DNA from 3 places in the Streptomyces sp. YIM S03343 genome. Region 1 is predicted to be linked to each of the others. Evidence: riboswitches for the same ligand, from Rfam matches in the RefSeq annotation. Region 1 holds a riboswitch; each other region holds the start of a gene.
The links. A riboswitch is a leader RNA that binds a small molecule or an ion and turns the genes downstream of it on or off. The one in region 1 is predicted to bind cyclic di-AMP.
Positions count from the first base shown of each region.

Region 2: linked by a shared signal. The riboswitch ahead of ACSYGN_RS10055 (M23 family metallopeptidase) and the one ahead of ACSYGN_RS21330 (M23 family metallopeptidase) in region 1 are both predicted to bind cyclic di-AMP.
Region 3: linked by a shared signal. The riboswitch ahead of ACSYGN_RS24125 (transglycosylase family protein) and the one ahead of ACSYGN_RS21330 (M23 family metallopeptidase) in region 1 are both predicted to bind cyclic di-AMP.

Region 1 is NZ_JBPUKX010000001.1:4,909,685-4,916,892, forward strand. Features, by position in the region: gene ACSYGN_RS21315 (dihydrofolate reductase family protein) at 1-874, shown strand, start outside; tRNA gene ACSYGN_RS21320 (tRNA-Met) at 1,016-1,089, opposite strand; gene ACSYGN_RS21325 (PP2C family protein-serine/threonine phosphatase) at 1,256-2,326, shown strand; cyclic di-AMP (ydaO/yuaA leader) riboswitch at 2,640-2,796, shown strand; gene ACSYGN_RS21330 (M23 family metallopeptidase) at 2,807-3,859, shown strand; gene ACSYGN_RS21335 (PrsW family intramembrane metalloprotease) at 3,998-5,362, opposite strand; gene trmB (tRNA (guanosine(46)-N7)-methyltransferase TrmB) at 5,414-6,238, opposite strand; gene lhgO (L-2-hydroxyglutarate oxidase) at 6,406-7,208, opposite strand, start outside.
Region 2 is NZ_JBPUKX010000001.1:2,355,466-2,362,673, reverse strand. Features, by position in the region: gene ACSYGN_RS10065 (M16 family metallopeptidase) at 1-1,120, shown strand, start outside; gene ACSYGN_RS10060 (M16 family metallopeptidase) at 1,117-2,505, shown strand; cyclic di-AMP (ydaO/yuaA leader) riboswitch at 3,081-3,246, shown strand; gene ACSYGN_RS10055 (M23 family metallopeptidase) at 3,259-4,020, shown strand; gene ACSYGN_RS10050 (GntR family transcriptional regulator) at 4,248-4,943, shown strand; gene ACSYGN_RS10045 (HPr family phosphocarrier protein) at 5,262-5,543, opposite strand; gene ACSYGN_RS10040 (bifunctional acetate--CoA ligase family protein/GNAT family N-acetyltransferase) at 5,723-7,208, shown strand, end outside.
Region 3 is NZ_JBPUKX010000001.1:5,504,808-5,512,015, reverse strand. Features, by position in the region: gene eno (phosphopyruvate hydratase) at 1-104, opposite strand, end outside; gene ACSYGN_RS24125 (transglycosylase family protein) at 672-1,361, opposite strand; cyclic di-AMP (ydaO/yuaA leader) riboswitch at 1,365-1,535, opposite strand; gene ACSYGN_RS24120 (transglycosylase family protein) at 1,734-2,798, opposite strand; gene ACSYGN_RS24115 (cytochrome P450 family protein) at 2,997-4,325, opposite strand; gene ACSYGN_RS24110 (nucleoside triphosphate pyrophosphohydrolase) at 4,564-5,631, opposite strand; gene ACSYGN_RS24105 (SurA N-terminal domain-containing protein) at 5,805-6,452, opposite strand; gene ACSYGN_RS24100 (glycoside hydrolase domain-containing protein) at 6,615-7,208, opposite strand, start outside.

The sequences.
Region 1 (7,208 bases):
CAGCGCCACGGGCGACCTGGACCCGGCGGCCCAGTTCTGGCACACCGGCGGGGACAAGCTGCTCTACACGACGGACAAAGGCGCCGACCGTGCCGGCGAACTGGCCCTCGCCGCCGATGTCGTCCCCCTCGGTCCCGCCCTCGACTGGCGGGAGCTGCTGACCCATCTGTACGAGGTGCGCAGGGTGCGCCGCCTGATGGTGGAGGGCGGCGGCACCGTCCACACCCAGCTCCTCCAGCATGGCCTCGCCGACGAACTCCAGCTGGTGCTCGCCCCGCTCTTCGTGGGCGACCCGGACGCCCCCCGCCTCTTCGGCCCCGGCACCTACCAGGGCGGACGGCTGCGGCTGCTGGAGACCCGCGCCATAGGCGACGTCGTCCTGATGCGCTACGAGCCCACCGCCCCCGGCACCGGTCCGCTCGCCACCGCCGCCGACCGGCACTGGCTGCGGCTGGCCTGCGAGCTGGCCGCGCTGTGCCCGCCGTCGGACACCGCGTTCAGCGTCGGTGCGGTGGCCGTCGCCGCCGACGGCACCGAGCTGGCCCGCGGCCACTCCCGGGAGGGGGGCGACACGGTCGTGCACGCGGAGGAGGCGGCCCTCGCCAAGACCGACCCGGCCGACCCGCGGCTGCCCGGCGCCACCGTCTACAGCAGCCTGGAACCCTGCGCCCGCCGCGCCTCCCGCCCCGCGCCCTGCGCCCGGCTGATTCTCGACGCGGGCGTACGGCGTGTCGTGACCGCCTGGCGGGAGCCGGACACCTTCGTCGCGGCGGCCGACGGCAACGGGCTGCTGACGGCGAACGGCGCCACCGTGGTCGTCATACCGGAGTACGAGCCCACCGCCAAGGCACCCAACGGGCATCTGCTGGACTGAGGGCGGGGAAGCGGTGCTCCCGCACGCCCGCACGACGGCGAGAACTGGACCGGGAAACCGGGAGAACCGGGGGAGCAGGGAGAACAGGAAAAAAGCCTGGGGCCGGAATCCATCACATGGATTCCGGCCCCAGGCCTTCAGTAGCGGGGACAGGATTTGAACCTGCGACCTCTGGGTTATGAGCCCAGCGAGCTACCGAGCTGCTCCACCCCGCGTCGGTGAGACCAGTGTACGGCATCTGGCAGGGTGCCCGCTCATCCGCTCGGCTCAGCCCCGTTCGCCGCCCGCCGCCGGGGCCGGACACTGGAGGTACGTCGGCTACGGACGGGGAGTCGGGTGGAGTGGCCTGGTGAGGTGGAGGAGCGACCCGGGCGCCGCATCATGTACGCCCGTACCGCCGTACGGCTCCTGCCCGCGCTGCTGCTGGCCGGCGGGATCCTCTTCGACTACCTCACCCCGCAGGAGTTCTCCGCGACCCCGCTGCTCACCGCCGCGCCGCTGGTCGCCGCCCCGCTCTACTCGCGGCGCGGCACGGTCCTCACCGGGCTCGCGGCCGTGCTCGCCGCGGTGGCCGTGCTGATCGGTCACGCCACACGGCATGTCGTGGTGGCCGTCGGCGCGGTGACGGAGCTGGTCACCGTCACCACGGTCGCGGTGCTCGCCGTCCTCATCAACATCCTCGTGCAGCGCGGGCAGCGGCAGCTCGCCTCCGTTCGCGAGATCGCCGAGGCCGCGCAGCTCGCTGTACTGCCCGAGCCGGAGGAACGCATCGGCGGTCTGGACATCGCGGCGCGCTACGAGGCGGCGCAGGCCGGGGCGTCCATCGGCGGCGATCTCTACGCCGTGCAGGACAGCCCGCACGGCGTCCGGCTGATCGTCGGGGACGTGCGGGGCAAGGGGATGGGTGCGGTGGGCATCGTGGCCGTCGTCATCGGGGCCTTCCGGGAGGCCGCCGAGCAGGAGGCCACGCTGGAGGCGGTCGCCCAGCGGTTGGAGCGGGCGCTGGTGCGCGAGGACAACCGGCGCGAGGCCGTCGACGCCGTCGAGGGGTTCACCACCGCCGTCCTCGCGGAGATCCCGCAGGGCGAGCCACTCGTCCGCGTCGTCAACCGCGGCCACCCCCCGCCGCTGCTGCTCCTCGCCGATGGCACCGTGCGCGTGCTGCACGCCGACACGGCGGCGCTGCCGCTCGGGCTGGGTGAGCTGAGCGCCCTGCCCGACCGCACCCAGGAGACGGACTTCCCGCCCGGGGCCACGCTGCTGCTCTACACCGACGGGCTGTCCGAGGCGCGCGACGCGCACGGCGTGTTCTACGACCCCGAGACAGGGCTCGGCGGCCGGACCTTCCCGGGCCCGCAGCCGCTGCTCACCGCCCTCGCCGCGGAGGCGCACCGGCACGCCGGGGGCGGTCTGACGGACGACATGGCGCTGCTCGCGGTACGGCGGCCGTGACACATCTCTCCGGCCGGTGGCGTGACACAAGTCTCCGGCCGACGCGTGACGCTTCCCGTCGGTCTCGCGCTGATATCGGTCCGGTATCACGTTGGGTGAGCGGACGGTCTCGCTCCGCATAACATCTGAGTCACCGTCACCGCCGCGGTGGCTGATGGGTGGAGGTCAACTCGCCCGATTTACGCCGGTCATGGCGGGTAAGTCCGGCGGAAAAATCTTGCTGATCACGGGGAACGGCTTGGAATCTCCCCTCCGCGTCTATTAACGTTCGATAACGCAGCGCGGTTGTCCCAGCCGTCACAAGAGACGGCTCCGTGCGCACGCGCCGAGTCCCGCAAGGGAGCCGGGGAACCACCACCCTGGGGTGAATCACGCGGATACCGCCGTGGAAGCACGGCGTTATACGCGCGTAGGAGACCTTCCTGCTCCGAACCCGTCAGCTAACCCGGTAGGCGAGAAGGAAGGAAGGAGCGCGCCCACGTGGCGTCTAACCGGCCTCTCACGGAGTCTCCGTACGTACCCGGCCAGCGCGGGGGAACCGACACCTTCGGCTACGGCGAGTACCAGACCGACGAGGGTCCCTGGCAGGAGTGGAACCCCACCGAGGACTCCCTCCGCCCGGTACGAGGCCGGCACCGCGTCGGCAAGCAGCGCGGCGGCGGACTCGCCCGCAGCTCCACCGTCCTGGGCGTCGGTGTCATAGCGGCCGTCGGCGCGGGCGGCATGGCCAGCGCCAACACCGGCAAGCCGCCGGTCTCCATCTCCATGCCCGATCTGCCCTCCGTGGGCTCCCTGCTCGGCGACTCCGGCTCGGGCGGCGACTCGGGCAGCGACTCGGCCAAGGCGTCCCAGGCCGCGCTCAGCACCATGACGACGACGGTGGCCGACAGCAAGAGCTCCGACGCGGGCGAGGCGCTGCGCAACCGGATCATGGCGCAGGCCGAGCAGCAGCAGACCCAGGTCGCGAACAAGGCCCAGACGGCCGCCGAAACCGCCGCCGCCAAGCGCACCGCTGCCGCCGCTGCCGCCGCCGAGAAGGCCGCCGCCGCCAAGGCCGAGGCGGCCAAGGCGAAGGCGGAGGAGGCCGCGAAGAAGAAGGCCGAGGCCGCGCGCCTGGCCGCGCTGGCCAAGCAGTACACGCTGCCGGTCGCGTCCTACACCATCACCGGCACCTTCGGTCAGGCCGGCACGTTGTGGTCCTCCGGCTATCACACAGGCCTCGACTTCGCCGCGCCCACGGGCACGCTGATCAAGGCGATCCACAGCGGCACGATCACCGAGGCGGGCTGGGCCGGCGCCTACGGGTACCGCACCATCCTGACTCTCGATGACGGTACCGAGCTGTGGTTCAACCACCAGTCGTCGATCAGCGTCTCCGTCGGCCAGAAGGTCAGCACGGGCGATGTGATCGGCCGCGTCGGCGCCACCGGCAACGTCACCGGCCCGCATCTGCACCTGGAGGTCCACCCGAACGGGCAGGCCACCGCCACCGATCCGATGACATGGCTGCGCGGCAAGGGCCTCAACCCCTGACGGCGCTCAGCCTCTGGCAGGCTGGCTGTTCTGCTTCTCTCTTATCCCTCCCCTCTGGTCTCCGGCGGTCCTGACGGCTTCCCCCCGACGTCAGGGCTGCCGGTTTTTGCATGCGGCGGGGCGGATGGGGCCGACGGCTCAGGTGAGATAGGGGTTGTGGATGGGGTACGGCGCGGCGGGAGCGCCGTACCCGTGGCCGCCGGAGCCGCCATAGCCGTACGCCGCGGGCGGCGGCCACGGAGAGGGCACCGTCCCGTACGTCGCCCCGTGCCTTCCGCGCTCCGGCCAGACGCGTGCGGCCGCGTGCTGGAGGGCGGGGCGGGCGATGTGGCGGCGGTTCCACAGCTCGCCCAACAGTTCGGCCTCGCGGACGACGAAGTCGGGGCCGGCGCGTCCGCCGCGTCCGCGATGGCGCAGGAAGGCCAGCGAGGTGGCGATGGCCTCGTACTCGGCGACGGCGCGGGCGGCGGGCTTGCCCCAGTAGTGGCGCGCGTACTCGCGGGCGATGCCGCGCGCCCGCATCGAACCGAGCACGAACGGCTCGGCGGGCGTCAGCCAGCCCGCGACGGCATAGGCGGGCAGCTCCTCCCGTACGGTCCTCAGCTCGCGCTGTCTGGTCCAGACGGCGAGCCAGGTCAGCAGCCCGAACGCGGGCACCATGAACGCGCCGTACACCGCGAAGAAGCCGTACTGGCCGAGGGAGGACGAGCCGTTCCAGACGGCGTGCATGCTCATCGCGAGCAGCAGCCCGGACAACGGCAGCAGGAAGCGGCGGACGCGCTGGTGGTCGGCGCAGAGGGCGGAGACCCCGAAGCCGATGCCGGTGAGGACGGTGAAGAGGGGGTGCGCGAAGGGGGACATGATGACGCGCACGAAGAAGGTCGCGGCGGTGACGGAGGCGATGCCGCGGTCGCCGGTGAGCTGGTCGGTGCCGAAGGCGGTGCCGAGATAGAGGATGTTCTCGGTGAACGCGAAGCCGGTGGCGGTGACCCCGGCTATCACCACGCCGTCGACCAGCCCGGTGAAGTTCCGTCTGCGGAACAGGAAGACGAGCAGTACGGCGGCGGCCTTGGCGGACTCCTCCACGATGGGGGCGATGACGGTGGCGCCGAGGGTGTCGGCGTTCGTCGGGTCGGCGGTGGCCGTGGCTATCCATCTGGTGGCGAAGCTGTTGGCGACGATCGCTATGAGCGCGGCGGCGCAGGCTCCCCAGGCGAAGGCGAAGAGCAGATTGCGCCAGGGGCCGGGTTCGACGCGGTCGAGCCAGCGGAAGGCGGTGATCAGCAGCGGTACGGGCAGTACGGCGAGGCCGAGGCCTACCAGGAACCCGTCGGTGCCGGTCTGTTCACGCACCAGGGCCAGGATGACCAGCCCGGACACCGCGAGCAGGGTGATGAGCGCCCCGTAGCGCACGGCGCGCCGCTGCCACCAGCGCGGGTGCCCGAGGGCATGGCCGACGGGCGGATGGCCGGGGAGGGGCGGGTACGGGGAAAAGCTGGCCACGGCATCGACCCTAACGAGGGAGAACACGGCCTACGACGACGCCGGAGAAAATCAGCCCCGGTCACGGTCCTCGTGCTGTACGCGGCGGAAGAGCAGATCGTTCACCACATGACCCTTGTCCAGTCCCTGGCCCTCGAAACGGGTCAGCGGCCGGAACGCCGGACGCGGCGCGAAACCGCCGTCCGCCCGGCTGTTCTCGAAGTCCGGGTGCGCGGTGAGCACGTCGAGCATCTGTTCGGCGTACGGCTCCCAGTCGGTCGCGCAGTGCAGCAGCGCGCCAGGCTTGAGACGGGTCGCGGCCAGGGTGAGGAACTCGGGCTGGATCAGCCGCCGCTTGTGGTGCCGCTTCTTGGGCCAGGGGTCGGGGAAATAGACCCGCAGCCCGTCCAGGGAGTCCGGGGCGAGCATCTCGCGCAGCAGGATGATGGCGTCGCCGTTGGCGACGCGGACGTTGTCGAGCCCGCTGCGTTCCGCGAGGTTGAGCAGATGGCCCTGCCCCGGTGTGTGCACGTCCACGGCGAGGACGTTGGTGCCGGGATCCGCGGCGGCCATCTGGGCGGTGGCCTCGCCCATCCCGAAGCCGATCTCCAGCACCACGGGACGGTCGTTCCCGAACAACTCGGGCAGATCGACGACCTGATGCCCGTCGATGTCCAGTCCCCACTGGGGCCACAACCGCTGCAGGGCGTCCGCCTGCCCGGCCGTCACCCGGCTACGGCGAGGCTGAAAACTCCGGATCCGCCGCTCGAAGTGCGACCCGGCGGGATCAGCCTTGGGCCCATCGGGAAACCGAGGCTCCCCCTTGATCCGGGTATGCCGAACAGAGACACCGGGAAGGTGCCTAGGACTCTCAGGAACGTTTAGCAAGTCAGACACAGTGCCCCAATTTTACGGCCGAGGGTTCCTCGCCCCCGCCGCCCCTTCCCTGGGGGCTCCGCCCCCAGACCCCCTGAAGATCAGCCTCTCCGGCGTTTGAGGAGCGGGGGTACGGGGGCGGAGCCCCCGTGGCGGGACGGGAAGGGGCTGCGGGGGCGAAAAAACCCTCACCCCACCTCATCCAGCACCCCCAGCACCCTCCGCCCCACCTCCCGCCCGATCGGCAGCGAAGCGGTAGCCGCAGGCGACGGCGCATTCACCACATGCACAGCCCGAGCCCCCTCCACGATCAGGAAGTCATCGACCAGCCCGCCATCCCGCCGCACCGCCTGCGCCCGCACCCCCGCCGCCCCCCGCACCAGATCCCCCGGCTCCACCGCGGGCAGCAGCACCCGCACCGCCCTCAGGAACGCCCCCCGCGACACCGACCGCCGAATCTCCCCCGCCCCGTACCGCCAGTGCCGACGGGCCATCCGCCACGCCCCGGGCCAGGACACCGTCCGCCCGAGCTCCAGCGGCCGCACCACCCCCCACCCATACCCCTCCCGGGCCAGCGCCGGCACGGCATTGGGCCCGACGTGCACGCCCCCGTCGATCCCCCGGGTGAGATGCACCCCGAGGAACGGGAACGCCGGATCCGGCACCGGATACACCAGCCCCCGCACCAGCTCCGGCCGTGCCAGCTCGTAGTACTCCCCCCGGAACGGCACGATCCGAACCCCTGGCTCGTCCCCGGTCAGCCGGGCGATCTCGTCGCTGTACAGCCCGGCACAGTTGACCAGCACCCGCGCCCGCACGACCTCGCCGCCCCGCGTCCGCACGGCGACCCCGAGTTCCGGCCGCCGGTCGATGCGCTCGACCTGCGCGCCGTAGCGGATCTCCGCGCCGGAGGACTCGGCGAGCTGCCGGGCGACGGCGGCGAAGTCGCAGATGCCGGTGGTGCCGACATGTATGGCGGCGAGGCCGCGCA
Region 2 (7,208 bases), 2.6 Mb from region 1:
CAGCTTCGAGCGCACCAACTACTTCGAGACCATGCCCACCCACCAGTTGGAGCTCGCCCTCTGGCTGGAGGCCGACCGCATGGGCTCCCTGCTCGCCGCCCTGGACGACGAGTCGATGGAGAACCAGCGCGACGTCGTGAAGAACGAGCGCCGCCAGCGCTACGACAACGTGCCCTACGGCACCGCGTTCGAGAAGCTCACCGCCCTCGCCTACCCGGACGGCCACCCCTACCACCACACCCCGATCGGCTCGATGGCCGACCTGGACGCGGCCACGCTGGAGGACGCGCGCGCGTTCTTCCGCACCTACTACGCGCCGAACAACGCCGTCCTGTCGGTGGTCGGCGACGTCGACCCGGCGCAGACGCTCGCCTGGATCGAGAAGTACTTCGGCTCCATCTCGTCGCACGACGGCAAGCCCGCGCCCCGCGACGGCTCGCTGCCGGAGGTCATGGGCGGGCAGCTGCGCGAGGTCGTCGTGGAGGAGGTGCCGGCCCGCGCGCTGATGGGCGCCTACCGGCTGCCGGAGGACGGCACGCGCGCGTGCGACGCCGCCGACCTGGCGCTCACCGTCCTCGGCGGCGGCGAGTCCTCCCGTCTCTACAACCGGCTCGTACGGCGTGACCGCACCGCTGTCGCCGCAGGGTTCGGCCTGCTGCGGCTGGCCGGGGCGCCCTCCCTGGGCTGGCTGGACGTGAAGACGTCGGGCGACGTCGAGGTCCCGGTGATCGAGTCCGCCATCGACGAGGAACTCGCCCGCTTCGCCGAGGAGGGCCCCACGCCCGAGGAGATGGAGCGCGCCCAGGCCCAGCTGGAGCGCGAATGGCTGGACCGGCTCGGCACGGTCGCGGGCCGCGCCGACGAACTGTGCCGCTACGCGGTCCTGTTCGGCGACCCGCAGCTCGCCCTCACCGCCGTCGGGCGCGTCCTGGAGGTGACCGCGGAGGAGGTCCAGGAGGTCGCCAAGTCCCGGCTGCGCCCCGACAACCGCGCGGTGCTCGTCTACGAGCCCGCCACAGGCGCCGACCAGCAGTCCGCCGAGGACGCCGGGCACACGGAGGACCCGGAGTCCGCGGCGACCGTGGAAGCCACCGACGACAACGAGGAGGCGGCCAAGTGACCGAGCTGGCCACGATGGAGTTCCACCCCCGGCCCCAGGCGGGCACGGCCAGGCCGTGGGCCTTCCCCGCACCCGAGCGCGGCGCGCTGGACAACGGTCTGACGGTGCTGCGCTGCCACCGCCCCGGCCAGCAGGTCGTCGCCGTCGAGGTGCTCCTCGACGCGCCCCTGGACGCCGAGCCGGCCGGCCTCGACGGTGTCGCCACGATCATGGCGCGCGCGTTCTCCGAGGGCACCGACACGCTCTCCGCCGAGGAGTTCGCCGCCGAGCTGGAGCGCTGCGGCGCCACCCTCGACGCGCACGCCGACCACCCCGGTGTCCGGCTGAGCCTCGAAGTCCCCGCCTCCCGGCTCCCCAAGGCGCTCGCGCTGCTCGCCGACGCCCTCAGGGCGCCCGCGTTCGCCGACAGCGAGGTCGAGCGGCTGGTGCGCAACCGCCTCGACGAGATCCCCCATGAGCTGGCCAACCCGGCCCGCCGTGCAGCCAAGGAGCTGTCCAGGCAGCTCTTCCCGGAGACCTCCCGCATGTCGCGCCCGCGCCAGGGCACCGAGGAGACCGTCGAGAAGATCGACTCGGCGGCGGTGCGCAGGTTCTACGAGCGGTACGTACGTCCCGCGACGGCCACCGCGGTCATCGTCGGCGACCTCACCGGTGTCGACCTCGACGAACTGCTCGCGGACACCCTCGGCGCCTGGACCGGCGCCCCCGCCCGGGACCGTGCCGTGCCGTCGGTGAGCGCGGACGACACCGGACGGGTCGTGATCGTGGACCGGCCCGGCGCCGTCCAGACGCAGCTGCTCATCGGCCGGATCGGCCCCGACCGCCACGACCGGATGTGGGCCGCCCAGGTGCTCGGCACCTACTGCCTCGGCGGCACCCTCACCTCCCGCCTCGACCGCGTCCTGCGCGAGGAGAAGGGCTACACCTACGGCGTGCGCGCGTTCGGCCAGGTCCTGCGCTCCACGCCGGACGGCACCGGCGCGGCGATGCTCGCCATCAGCGGCTCCGTCGACACGCCGAACACCGGGCCCGCGCTCCAGGACCTGTGGACGGTGCTGCGCACGCTGGCAGCGGAGGGGCTGACCGACCCCGAGCGGGATGTCGCCGTGCAGAACCTGGTCGGCGTGGCGCCGCTGAAGTACGAGACCGCCGCGGCCGTCGCGAGCACGCTGGCCGACCAGGTCGAGCAGCACCTGCCCGACGACTTCCAGGCGACGCTCTACCGGCAGCTCGCCGCGACCGGCACCGTGGAGGCCACCGCGGCGGTCGTGAGCGCCTTCCCGGTGGACCGCCTGGTGACCGTCCTCGTCGGCGACGCGGCGCAGATCAAGGAGCCCGTCGAGGCCCTCGGCATCGGCGACGTCACGGTCGTCACGGCGGAGTAGTCACACGGCAGCGACAAGCGCGCGTGCCGACATCAGGACGGCACGCGCGCGTGCTCGCATCAGGCGCCACGCGCGTGCCCGCATCGGACCGAGGCGTGCCTCACCCGGCAGGGCGTCGCTCGACGGGCCGCTGTGCCGCAGCCGTTCCAGGGCAGCCGCGGAGCGCGACGGCAGGGGGGCAGCAATAGCGGGCACACCGGCGCCCGCCGTAGGCCACCGGGACCGCGAGTCCGGAAGCATGGCGTGCGTGAGCCTCGTTCCGTGGCCCGCCGTGTCGCACGCGCCGCGGCGGCACCCGCACCTGAGCACGTGGACACGCGGGCGCACGAGACCCTCCGTGCGGCGACCGCGCCGACCCACGCGCGTGGGCCCGGGCGGCTGAGGCGCCGTCAGAGCGCGAGCCTCGTTCACCAACGGGACCGCCAGGGCTCCCGTTTGCCCGATTTGAGGCCGAGGGGCCCTGTCTGTCCTGTGGCATGCGCTACAAAAGTCGTGATCCGTTTGAGGACGGAAAGCCGCCCCGTCTAGCGTCGTCCGGGCCTGTCCGTCAGGCAGCACGCCGCACCCGCGGCACCGGACAGCCATCGCCGAGTCCCCGTACGGCGCGAGCCAGGGGAGCCGGGGACCCACAGCAGTCCCCTGGGGTGAATCGGGCGCCCGCGCGTGCAGCGAGGGGGTCCGTAGGAGACCTTCCTGCTCCGAACCCGTCAGCTAACCCGGTAGGCGAGAGGGAAGGAAAGGACCACCCACTTCATGGCGTCGTGCGCCACCGGGAAGCACCGTCGGCCCAGCCGGATGCAGCGTTCCACCGCCCAGGCCGCCGGTATCGCGGCCCTCGCCACCGGCGGCGTCGTGGGCACCCTCGCGGCTCCCGCACTCGCGGCCGAGGACTCCGCGCAGAACGCGGTCGAGACGAGCGGCCTCATCCCCGTCGTAGCCCTGGGCGACAAGGTCGCCGACAAGATCGACGCCCAGGCCACCGCCCAGCAGGCGGCCGCCGAGCGCAAGGAGGCCGAGCAGGCCGCCCGCAAGCGCGCCGCCGAGCTGGCCCAGAAGGCTCGCGAGGCCAAGGAGCGCGCCGCCCGCGAGGCCGAGCGCAAGCGCCTCAACACCTTCGTCGCGCCGATCTCCCACTCGTACGTCTCCACGGGCTACGAGGCCAGCAGCTCGCTGTGGTCCTCCGGCGCGCACACCGGCATCGACTTCCACGCCGCGAGCGGTACGACCGTCCACGCGGTGGGCTACGGCACCGTCGTCGAGACCGGGTGGGGAGGGGCGTACGGCAATCAGATCGTCATCAGGATGAACGACGGCACCTACACCCAGTACGGCCACCTGTCGTCCATCGCGGTGTCCGTGGGTCAGCGGGTCGTCACCGGCCAGCAGATCGGCCTGTCCGGTGCGACCGGCAACGTCACCGGACCGCATCTGCACTTCGAGGCCCGTACGACCGCGGAGTACGGCTCCGACATCGATCCCGTCGCCTACCTCCGCCAGCACGGCGTGAACGTCTGACACTCGCTGCCACCCACCCCGCGCGCGGGCGTACACCGACGCGCGGCAGGCATCCCGCGGGGCCCCGGCTCGTCCGAGCCGGGGCCCCGCGGTGTTTTGGGCGGCCCACTGTCCAAAAAATATCCCCGGATTCCGGTCCGCCGTCGGAAATTCCGTCCCGTTGCAATAGAGTCACGGAACACATGTCAATCGTCGACGTTTCACGGGGATTAAGGCGGAGGTCGGTCATGCGTATTCCGGCGCACTCGGTGTGCACCGCGATCCGGGACGACATCGTCGCCGGTGCCTACGAACGCGGCAGCCGCCTCACCGAGGAACTCCTCGCCCGCCGCTACGGCGTCTCCCGCGTCCCCGTCCGCGAGGCCCTGCGCACCCTGGAGGCCGAGGGCTTCGTCGTCACCCGGCGGCACGCGGGCGCGTGCGTCGCGGAGCCGACCGAGCACGAGGCCGCCGACCTGCTGGAGATGCGCATGCTCCTGGAGCCGCTCGGTGCCTCGCGGGCCGCCCAGCGCCGCACCGAGGCCCATCTGAAGGTGCTGCGCGGCCTGGTCAGGCTGGGCCAGGAACGCGCCCGGCGGGGCAACAGCGAGGATCTGCGCTCCCTGGGCAGCTGGTTCCACGAGACGCTCGCCCAGGCGTCCGGCAGCCATGCCCTGACCTCGATGCTCACCCAGCTACGGCACAAGATCGCCTGGATGTACACGGTGGAGGCACCCGCCAGCCCGGTCGACTCCTGGGCCGAGCACGGTGCCATCGTGGACGCGGTGGCGCGCGGCGACAGCGAGCGCGCGCGGGCGATCACCGCCCTGCACACCGAGCGTGCGACGGCCGCCCACCGGCTGCGCTTTTCCGGCGGCCCGGACCGTCTGGAGCGTGTGAGGACTTCGCAACCTCCCGTAAACATGACGGGTCTACGGCATTAACACGCGCACCGTATACAAAGAAGTGTTATTCCGCAGGGATGTATTTCCGCTGCCCGGATTTCCGCGCCCCGGTGTATTCCGCCGGTGCGCCTTTTGCATGCCCGCGTGACGCGTTCGATGTATGCCCCGGGTAATTCCATGCGCGCCGCGGTGACATCGCGGCCGGTGTGGCGAAACTCACGAGCGGTTCTGGAAAGCAACGGCGCCCGGAAAGCGACGCCGCCCGGGAACGGCATGGCCCGGGAGCGGCGACGCCCGGGTACGACAGAGCCGCGCCACCCGTAAGGGGGACGCGGCTCCGTGGTGTCTCGCCGTGGTTCAGACCGTCTCCGGAAGCTCCTCGAGCCCCTCGGCGACCAGCTTCGCCAGCCGGTCGAGAGCGGCCTCCGCGCCCTCGGCGTCGGAAGTGAGGACGATCTCCTCGCCGCCCTGGGCACCGAGGCCCAGGACCGCCAGCATGGACGCCGCGTTGGCGACGGTGCCGTCGGCCTTGGTGATCGTCACCGGGATGCCTGCGGCCGTGGCGGCCCGGACGAAGATGGAAGCGGGACGGGCGTGGAGGCCCTCGGCCCAGCCGACGTTGACGCGGCGCTCAGCCATGTGATGCTGCCCTTCAGAGTTCTCAGGGTTGTCTAGACCAGTGTTGCATATTGTGAGGAGTGTCCGGATGGGCCGTCCGGCCCGTCCGGGAACGGCCGCCGGGTCGCGGCCTCGGCCCGGTCTGCGTCCTCACAGGCTGCCCCGCGCCGTTGTCATGGGCGAGCCGTACGCTGGGCCCCATGCAGAGCTCGCCGGACCGGCACGAGTACCCCGCCCACTGGGAAGCCGACGTGGTGCTGCGTGACGGCGGCACCGCGCGGATCCGGCCCATCACCGCCGACGACGCCGACCGCTTGGTCAGCTTCTACGAGCAGGTCTCGGACGAGTCGAAGTACTTCCGTTTCTTCGCGCCCTACCCGCGGCTGTCCGCGAAGGACGTCCACCGCTTCACGCACCACGACTTTGTGGATCGGGTGGGACTCGCGGCCACCGTCGGCGGCGAGTTTATCGCCACCGTGCGCTATGACCGAATCGGCCCCGGCGGGACACCCGCCTCCGGACCCTCCGACGAGGCCGAGGTGGCCTTCCTGGTGCAGGACGCGCACCACGGGCGGGGCGTCGCCTCCGCCCTCCTGGAGCACATCGCCGCCGTCGCGCGCGAACGCGGCATCCGCCGGTTCACCGCCGAGGTGCTGCCCGCCAACACCAAGATGATCAAGGTGTTCAGGGACGCCGGCTACACCCAGAAGCGCAGCTTCGAGGACGGCATCGTGCACCTGGAGTTCGGCATCGAGCCCACGGACCGCTCGCTCGCCGTCCAGCGCGCCCGCGAGCAGCGCGCCGAGGCCCGCTCGGTGAGGCGGCTGCTCGCCCCCGGTTCCGTCGCCGTCGTCGGCGCGGGCCGCACCCGCGGCGGCGTGGGTCACGACGTCCTCGGCTACATCCGGGACGCCGGGTTCACCGGCCGCCTGTACGCAGTGAACCAGGCTCTTCCCGAGGGGCAGAAGGAACTCGACGGCGTCCCCGCCCACCGCTCCGTGCGCGAGATCGAGGGCCCCATCGACCTCGCCGTGATCGCCGTACCGGCCGAGCAGGTGCCCCCGGTCCTCGCCGAATGCGGCGAACACGGCGTCCAGGGCCTCGTCGTCCTGTCCGCCGGGTACGCCGAGAGCGGCCCCGAAGGCCTTGAGCGCCAGCGCGAACTCGTCCGGCACGCGCGCGCGTACGGCATGCGGATCGTCGGACCCAACGCGTTCGGGATCATGAACACCGCACCCGGTGTGCGGCTCAACGCCTCCCTCGCCCCCGCCCTGCCCCGCACGGGCCGGATCGGAGTGTTCGCCCAGTCCGGCGCCATCGGCGTCGCCCTGCTCGCCCGGCTGCACCGGCGCGGCGGCGGTGTCACCGGGGTCACAGGAGTGTCGACCTTCGTGTCGTCCGGCAACCGCGCGGACGTCTCCGGCAACGACCTCATGCAGTACTGGTACGACGACCCCGACACCGATGTCGTCCTCATGTACCTGGAGACCATCGGCAACCCGCGCAAGTTCACCCGCCTCGCCCGGCGCACGGCGGCGGTCAAGCCCCTGGTCGTCGTCCAGGGCGCGGGCTCCGTCCCGACGGGACACGCCGTCCGCGCGACACGCCTGCCGCGCGACACCGTCTCGGCCCTGCTGCGCCAGGCCGGCGTGATGCGCGTCGACACGATCACCGAACTCGTCGACA
Region 3 (7,208 bases), 600 kb from region 1:
GCACGACCCGTGCTGCCGTCGTCGAGGCCGACCTCGACCTCGACCGTGGGATTGCCTCGGGAGTCCAGGATTTCCCGGGCTACGACGACGTCGATGGACGGCACGAGCATCTCCTTCTCGGAATGTGACGCATGTGGTGCGGGGTGCACGTGGGCCTTTGACGGCCATGGTGGAGCCTTGCGACTAGAGCCTAACCGTCTCTGGGCAGTCGGCCAGCCGACCGACCGGTCCAAGGACTGGGTCAGACGGTACCCAATTGTTTCACCACGGAACAAAGCGAGGGTGGAGAACGCCTCGAATACACCCGGAGAAGAACACCGGTTGACCCTCCGGGGCACAGCCGGAAACGCGCCGGGGCATACCGAGGAACGCGCCGGGACACGCCGGAACACGCCGGGAACACCACGAATACGCCGGAACGCGGCGGAATGCGCCGGAGTTCACTTGTGAATTGCCCCGGAGAACCTGCAGAAGACCGGAGAACGCCGGAGAACGCACCTCGTGGGTGCGGAGAACGCCGACGAACCCGGAGAACGCAGAACCCCGCCCCGGCGCGTACGGGGGAATGCGCGCCGGGGCGGGGAGACCATGGGAGTCGCGGGACCCTCACGGGGCCTCAACTGTCATGGCCGGGGATGTGAGGGGCCTGTGGCTCAGCTGGCCACGGACTGTCACTTCAGGTGCAGCTGCTGGCCCGGGTAGATCAGGTCGGCGTGCTCGACGACGCCCTTGTTGAGCTTGAACAGCTTCTGCCAGCCGCCGTTGACGTGGTGCTTCACGGCGATGGAGCTGAGCGAGTCACCCTTGACGACCTTGTACTCGCCGTCACCCTTCTTGACCTTCTTGCCGGTCGGGGTGGTGACCGTCTTCGAGGCGGACTTCGCGGCCGGGCGCTGGGCGGAGCGGGAGGCGGCCGGCTTCTCGGTGGAGCGCTTGGTGGTGGCGGAGCCGGTGGAGCCCGAGGACGACGCCGTGCCGCCGTTGTAGGCGGCACCGGACAGGCCCGTGCCGCAGACCGGCCAGGCGCCCTTGCCCTGGGAGGCGAGAACCTTCTCGGCGATGGCGATCTGCTGCGCCTTGCTGGCCTGGTTGGCGGTCGGCGCGTACGCCGTGCCGCCGTACGCGGCCCAGGTGGAGGCGGAGAACTGGAGGCCGCCGTAGTAGCCGTTGCCGGTGTTGATGGCCCAGTTGCCGCCCGACTCGCACTGGGCGACGGCGTCCCACTCGGAGGCGGTGGCGGCGGAGGCGGTGCCGGCGGCCATCAGCGGGGCGGCTATCGCGGCGCCGGTGACACCGACGACGGCGACGACACGGGTGGCCTTGGACGGACGACGGTGCTTGCCCTTGCTGGAGAACAGCATGGAAGATCCCCTCACCGACGCCTGCGAGGTGAGCTGTCGGGTTCGGGCCGGTTGAGTTGCCCGGTCACACCTCCTGAGGAGGCATGACTTCACCCCTAGCCGGAACCGGCGTTCGACTGCCGGGCCCGGCGCCTACCTTGGGTCCCCCGCTCCTGCCTACGGCGCTTGACGCGACGACTGTTCCCGGACTGCCGCTGGCAGGACTCGGCGTAACGACGGCCGGGGCCCGGGGTGCCGGGCGGCATTGACCGTAGACACACGGCTCATGGAATTTCAAAGACGATCAGGGCTTCTGAGACTGATCCCACACTTTCACCAAAGTGGACATTACCGTACGAAACGGTGCATCAACTCCCGCTCGATTTCGCCCGTTTACGAACCGATCTGCAGAGTCTGACCAGCCGTGATGCGGTCGGGATCGGAACCGATGGTCTTCTTGTTCATGGCATAGAGGTGCCGCCACCCGCCGTCGAGGTCCAGGGCGTCCGTGATGGAGATGAGGCTGTCCCCGGCACGGACGGTGTACGTGCCGTCGGTCTGCGAGGCGTGCCGCCCGCCGGTGGAGTCGCTGGAGAGGCCGCCCTCGCCCTCGTCGCTGGCGCCACGGTGCCGTCCTGAGCCGAGGGCACCGGTGTCGACCAGGGCCGAAGTCCCGTCGGCCTGAAGGGAATCGTCCGTCGTGTCACCCGTCGGCGCCTCGGTCGGCGAGGTGGTCGGGGACTGCGAGCCGGTCGAGCCGGACCCCGTGGACTTCGTGGAGTCCGTCACACCGGAGGAGTCGGACTTACCGTTCTTGTCGGACTTGCCATTGTTGCTCTTCCCCTTGGACGACGAGGACGACCCGTTGCCCGAGCTGGACGAGTTGTCGGTCGAGGAGTCCGACAGACCGGATGAGACCGGCACATCGGACGAGTCAGAATCATCCTTCGAGTCCGACTTGTCCGAAGAGTTGGAGTTGCCTGAGTTGCCGTTCTCGTCCGACTGTGAGTTGTCCGACGACCCTGACGACGAGTCGGAGTTCTCGTCGTCGGCGACACCCGTGTCGACCGAGGCGTTGCCCGAGTCCTTGTCCAGTCCGTAGAGCGCACCACAGGTCGCCCACGCGTCGGCACCCTGGTCCGCGAGGATCTTCTCGGCGACGGCTATCTGCTGCTGCCGGCTGGCCTGGTCGGCACGCGCGGCATAGTCGAGACCGCCGTACTGCTCCCAGTCGGCCTGGGTGATCTGGAGGCCGCCGTAACGCCCGTTGCCTATGTCGGCACTCCAGGCGCCGTCGCTCTCGCACTGGGCGACCTTGTCCCATGTGGTGCCGTCGGCCGCGTGGGCGCTCGCCGCGCCGAGCAGCGGGATGGCGATGGCGGAGCCTGTCACACCGGCCGCGACGATGAGGGCCGGGGCCTGACGGGGGCGACGATGACGACCGTTCCCGGAGAGCATATCGGGGCCTTTCACGAGACAGCAGTGACCAGCGCGGCGTTTGAAGCTCGGTGTGTCGCCGTGCTGACGGTCGAACGTAGCGACAGACGATCAGTCATCACAAGTTCATGCCACGGAGATCACGCGAAGATCACAGAGGTGAGGGAATGTCACCTTTTGAGTAAGGCTCCCGTCAGTCGAAAATGTCGATCCGGTCGATTACCGGACGGGTGTGACGGAGGTGAACTCCACGGGCAAGCCGCGCAGTCCACGCATGATGAGCCCACCACGCCACCGCAAATCGGTCGATTCCACCGCCAGTTCCAGGTCCGGCAGCCGGGTCAGCAGGGTACCGAGCGCGGTCCGCCCCTCGACCCGGGCCAGGGGTGCGCCGAGGCAGTAGTGGATACCGTGGCCGTAACCAAGGTGTTGCATGTCACTTCGAGCGAGGTCGAGCACGTCCGGATTCTGGAACCTCTCGGGGTCCCGATCGGCCGCCGCGAGCACCACAAGTACAGGATCACCTGCAGCGATGCTCCGACCGCCGACCGTGAGCGGCCGGGTGGCGAACCGCCATGTCGCGATCTCCACCGGCCCGTCGTAGCGCAGGAGTTCCTCGACCCCGTTCTCCAGCAGCCCCCGTTCGCCGCGCGCGAGGGACTCCTGGAGCCGCCGCCGCTCCCCCGGGTGGGTCAGCAGCGCGTACATGCCGTTGCCGATGAGATTGACCGTGGTCTCGAAGCCGGCGAACAGCAGGATGAACGCCATCGCCGCAACCTCGTTCTCGGTGAGGTGCTCACCGTGGTCCGAGGCCCGGATGAGCCCCGAGAGGAGGTCCTCCCCCGCGCCTGGCTCATCGGGCAGCAGCTCCCTCTTTCTATGGATGAGTTCGGCGAGATAGCCACGCATCTTCCGCACCGACCGCGCCACCCCGCCACGCGGCCCTCCGCCATGACGGATCATCATGCCCGCCCAGTCCCGGAAGTCGTCCTGGTCCTCGCGCGGGACACCGAGCAGATCGCAGATCGCATAGATAGGGAGCGGAAACGCGAACTCATGGATGAGGTCCGCGCCGCCGCGCCCGGCGAACCCGTCGATCAGCCGGTCCGTCAGCTCCTGCACCCGCGGAGCGAACTCCGCGACCCGGCGCGGGGTGAACGCCTTGCTGACCAACCGCCGCAGCCGGGTGTGGTCCGGTGGATCGATGTTCAGCAGATGCGTCATCAGCTCCGCCTTGCGCTCACCCGGGATGCCCGTCCTGCCCCTGGCGTGCTCCGGCTCGTCGTGATGCTCCGGGTTCTTGGACAGCCGCGGATCGGCGAGCGCCTGCCGGGCGTCGGCGTACCGGGTGACCAGCCACGCCTCCACCCCGCTGGGCAACCTGGTCCACCGCACCGGCTCGTGCTCCCGTAGCCAGGCGTAGGCAGGGTAGGGGTCGGTGGCGAACTCCCAGGAGAACAGGGCGGGTGCGGGCGGCTCACCCTGCCGGGCGGGCTCACCAGGCCGGGCGGGCTCGGCGGGGGTCGGGGAGCTGGGCTGGTCGGTCACTCCCCGACGGTATCCGGGGCGGTGGGACGACCGCGCCCGGGGGACCGGGGCCGCGGCGCAGGGACGCGGCGGGCGCGAGGTTCAGGGACGTGGCGCAGGGCCGTGGCGCGAGACCCGAGCCATGGCGCGAGGCCGTGAGGCGGGGCCGTGGCGCAAGGCTGTGGAGGCGGGCCGCCTCCTCGTACCACTGCGCGGCTACCCGTGGCACGGGACGGACGGCCTTCGGCTGCGGCGACCGTCAGCTCTGCTCGTCCTGGGCGGACCCCATGACCTCGACGCCGTCCACACCCTCCACGCCTTCGATGCCCTCCACGTCCTCGACGCTCTCCCCGCCCCGAACGCCCTCCGCGGCACGTATCGCCTCCCGGTACGCTCGCGCCGCCGCGCGCAGTGCCGTCTCCGGGTCCACCCCCTCCGCCTCGGCCCGGGCCGCCAGTGCCAGCAGCTCGTAGCCGACGCCCTCGCCGTGGGGCAGCGGTACGTCGAGGGCTGCTGTGCGGGCGCGGGAGGCCAGCTTCGCGGCCAGGGCAAGGCCGGGCTGGCCCAGGGGGATGCCCTCCGTGACGGAGGTGCGGCGCTTCTCCTCCGCCTTGGTGCGCAGCCAGTGCTCCTTGACGTCCTCCGGGGTCTCGGCCGTCTCGTCGCCGAAGACATGGGGATGGCGGTGGATGAGCTTGGCGACGATGCCGCCCGCGACGTCGTCGATGGAGAACGGCGCCTCGGGGTCCTCCTCCGCTATCCGCGCGTGGAAGACGACCTGGAGCAGTACGTCGCCGAGTTCCTCGCGCAGTTCGGCGCGGTCACCGGCCTCGATCGCCTCGACGAGCTCGTACGCCTCCTCGATGCCGTACTTGGCCAGTCCCTCATGGGTCTGCCGGGACGACCAGGGGCACTCGGCGCGGATACGGTCCATTACCTGGACGAGGTCGAGGAGGCGCGCACCCGGCAGGTCGTAGGAGGCGGGCAGCAGCTCCAGATCCGGCATGCTCACCCGGCCGGAACCGGCGAGACGGGCCAGTCCGTCGGTGAGCGCGGGCTCACCCTCGCCGGTGGCCACGACCACCACGGTGCGGCCACCCGCGCAGGTGTCGACGAGCTGCTCGGCGGTCGGGGCGGCCTCGTCGACGGTTATGCCGGCCTCGCGCAGATACGGCAGCTGCGGATGGGCGCCGTCCGCGCACAGCACACGGTCGGCGGAGCGCAGCGCCTGCCAGGCGGGCCAGGACAGCAGTCCGGGTGCGACGCGGTGGCTGGTGGTGAGCAGGACGATACGTCCGGGAGCGGCTTCGGGGCTGGTGGTGTTCACGCTCCGAACGTAACGCACCCCGCGGACCGGCCTCCGGCGTTGTCCACAGGCCCGGGATGCCGATCGGATCGTAGGACCGCAGCAGACGCCGTACCGCCGCCGGTACTACACCGCGGCCCACGGCCCGCCCCGCCCGACCTGAGGCGCCCCGCCTCAGGTCGCTTCAGGTCGCCTCAGGTCGCCGTCTGCTGCGAGGCCGCCGTGACGTCCCGTACCCACGGGGTCTTGGCGTCGACGCGGCTGCTCTTCGTGACGTCCCAGGTGCCGTAGCGGGGGTTGAGGTCGACGCGGAGTGCCTTGGACGCGGCGGACAGGGCCTTCCAGAAGGCGGGCTGGCTGGTGTCGGTGCCGAGCGTCGTGGCGAGCTTCTGGGCCTCCAGCTGGAGGTGGAGGTTGTCGTCGAGACGCTTGGGCGCGATGCCGTAGCGCTGGAGCCAGACCGTCTCCAGCGCCTTGGAGCCGCCCGCCTGCTGCTCCAGGCTGGTGCGCAACTGCTGGACCTCGTTGCGGGTGGCGGTGACGCCCGCGGTCTGCGCGGCCTTGTGCAGCACCTTGTCGAGGACCAACGCGTGGAGGGTGTCGCGGGTGAGGCTGCCGGAGCTGGCGAGCACCTGCTGGTACTGCGTGTCGTCCGACACCGCCGCCCGCTGCGCCGCGCGCACCTCGTTGACCCGGGTCTGGAGCTGCCCCACGGTGATCCGCTGGCCCCCCACGACAGCCGCCGCACCCGGGTGCGAGTCGTCACCGCAGGCGGTGAGCAGCGGCGCCGCCGCGAGGAGCGCGGCGGACAGGACGAGCGCGGAGCGACGGCGGCGGTGCAAGGAAACCTCCCGAGGAGCTTGTGCCGGGGTGCACAAAGTCTTGCGGTGATCGATGTTAGGCAGTGGCCCAGCTCAGGCCAACCCTTCCGCTCAACGATTCACCATGATTTCGGGCAACGCCGGGGCCGCGGCCACCGCCGCCGCCCCGGCCGGCGCCCTGCGTCAGCCGGTGATGGCCACCGGGGCGTCCCAGGCGTCACGGTCGACGGTGATGGTGTAGCCGCCGCGCGTCTCCTTGCTGTTGACCATGTACTGGTGGGCCCGGCTGTGCCCGGTGAACTGGGTGGCCCCCCACGGCCAGTCGGCGGTCGTGGTGTTCTGCTTGTCCCACAGCGCGTACCAGAGGTTGCCCGGCAGGTCCGTCTTGTCCTTCGCCGTGGCGATGGCCTTGGCGCTGGAGCTGGTGAAGCCGTAGTAGCCCGCGCGGTAGGTCTTGGCGTGCAGCCCCTTGTCGAAGGCGCGGACGTACGTCAGCACGGCGTCGTTGCACGACGTGTTCGTGGTGTCGTACGACTCCATGTCGAGGTAGATCGGGCTGCCGGCCTTCATACCGAGGGCCGACGCCTTGGCCACCGCGTCGGCGGCGTCGCTCGCGCCGAGGCTCGCCGCGGTGGACGCGGAGATCTTCTCGGGGCTGGAGCCGGTCTGGCAGGGCGGCTGGGCACCTACGTAGAGCGGTATGAGCTTCCAGCCGACCGTGGTCACCGACTTGACCCAGGAGGCGGTGAGGTTGGGCTGGGCGCAGCCGCGGTTCTT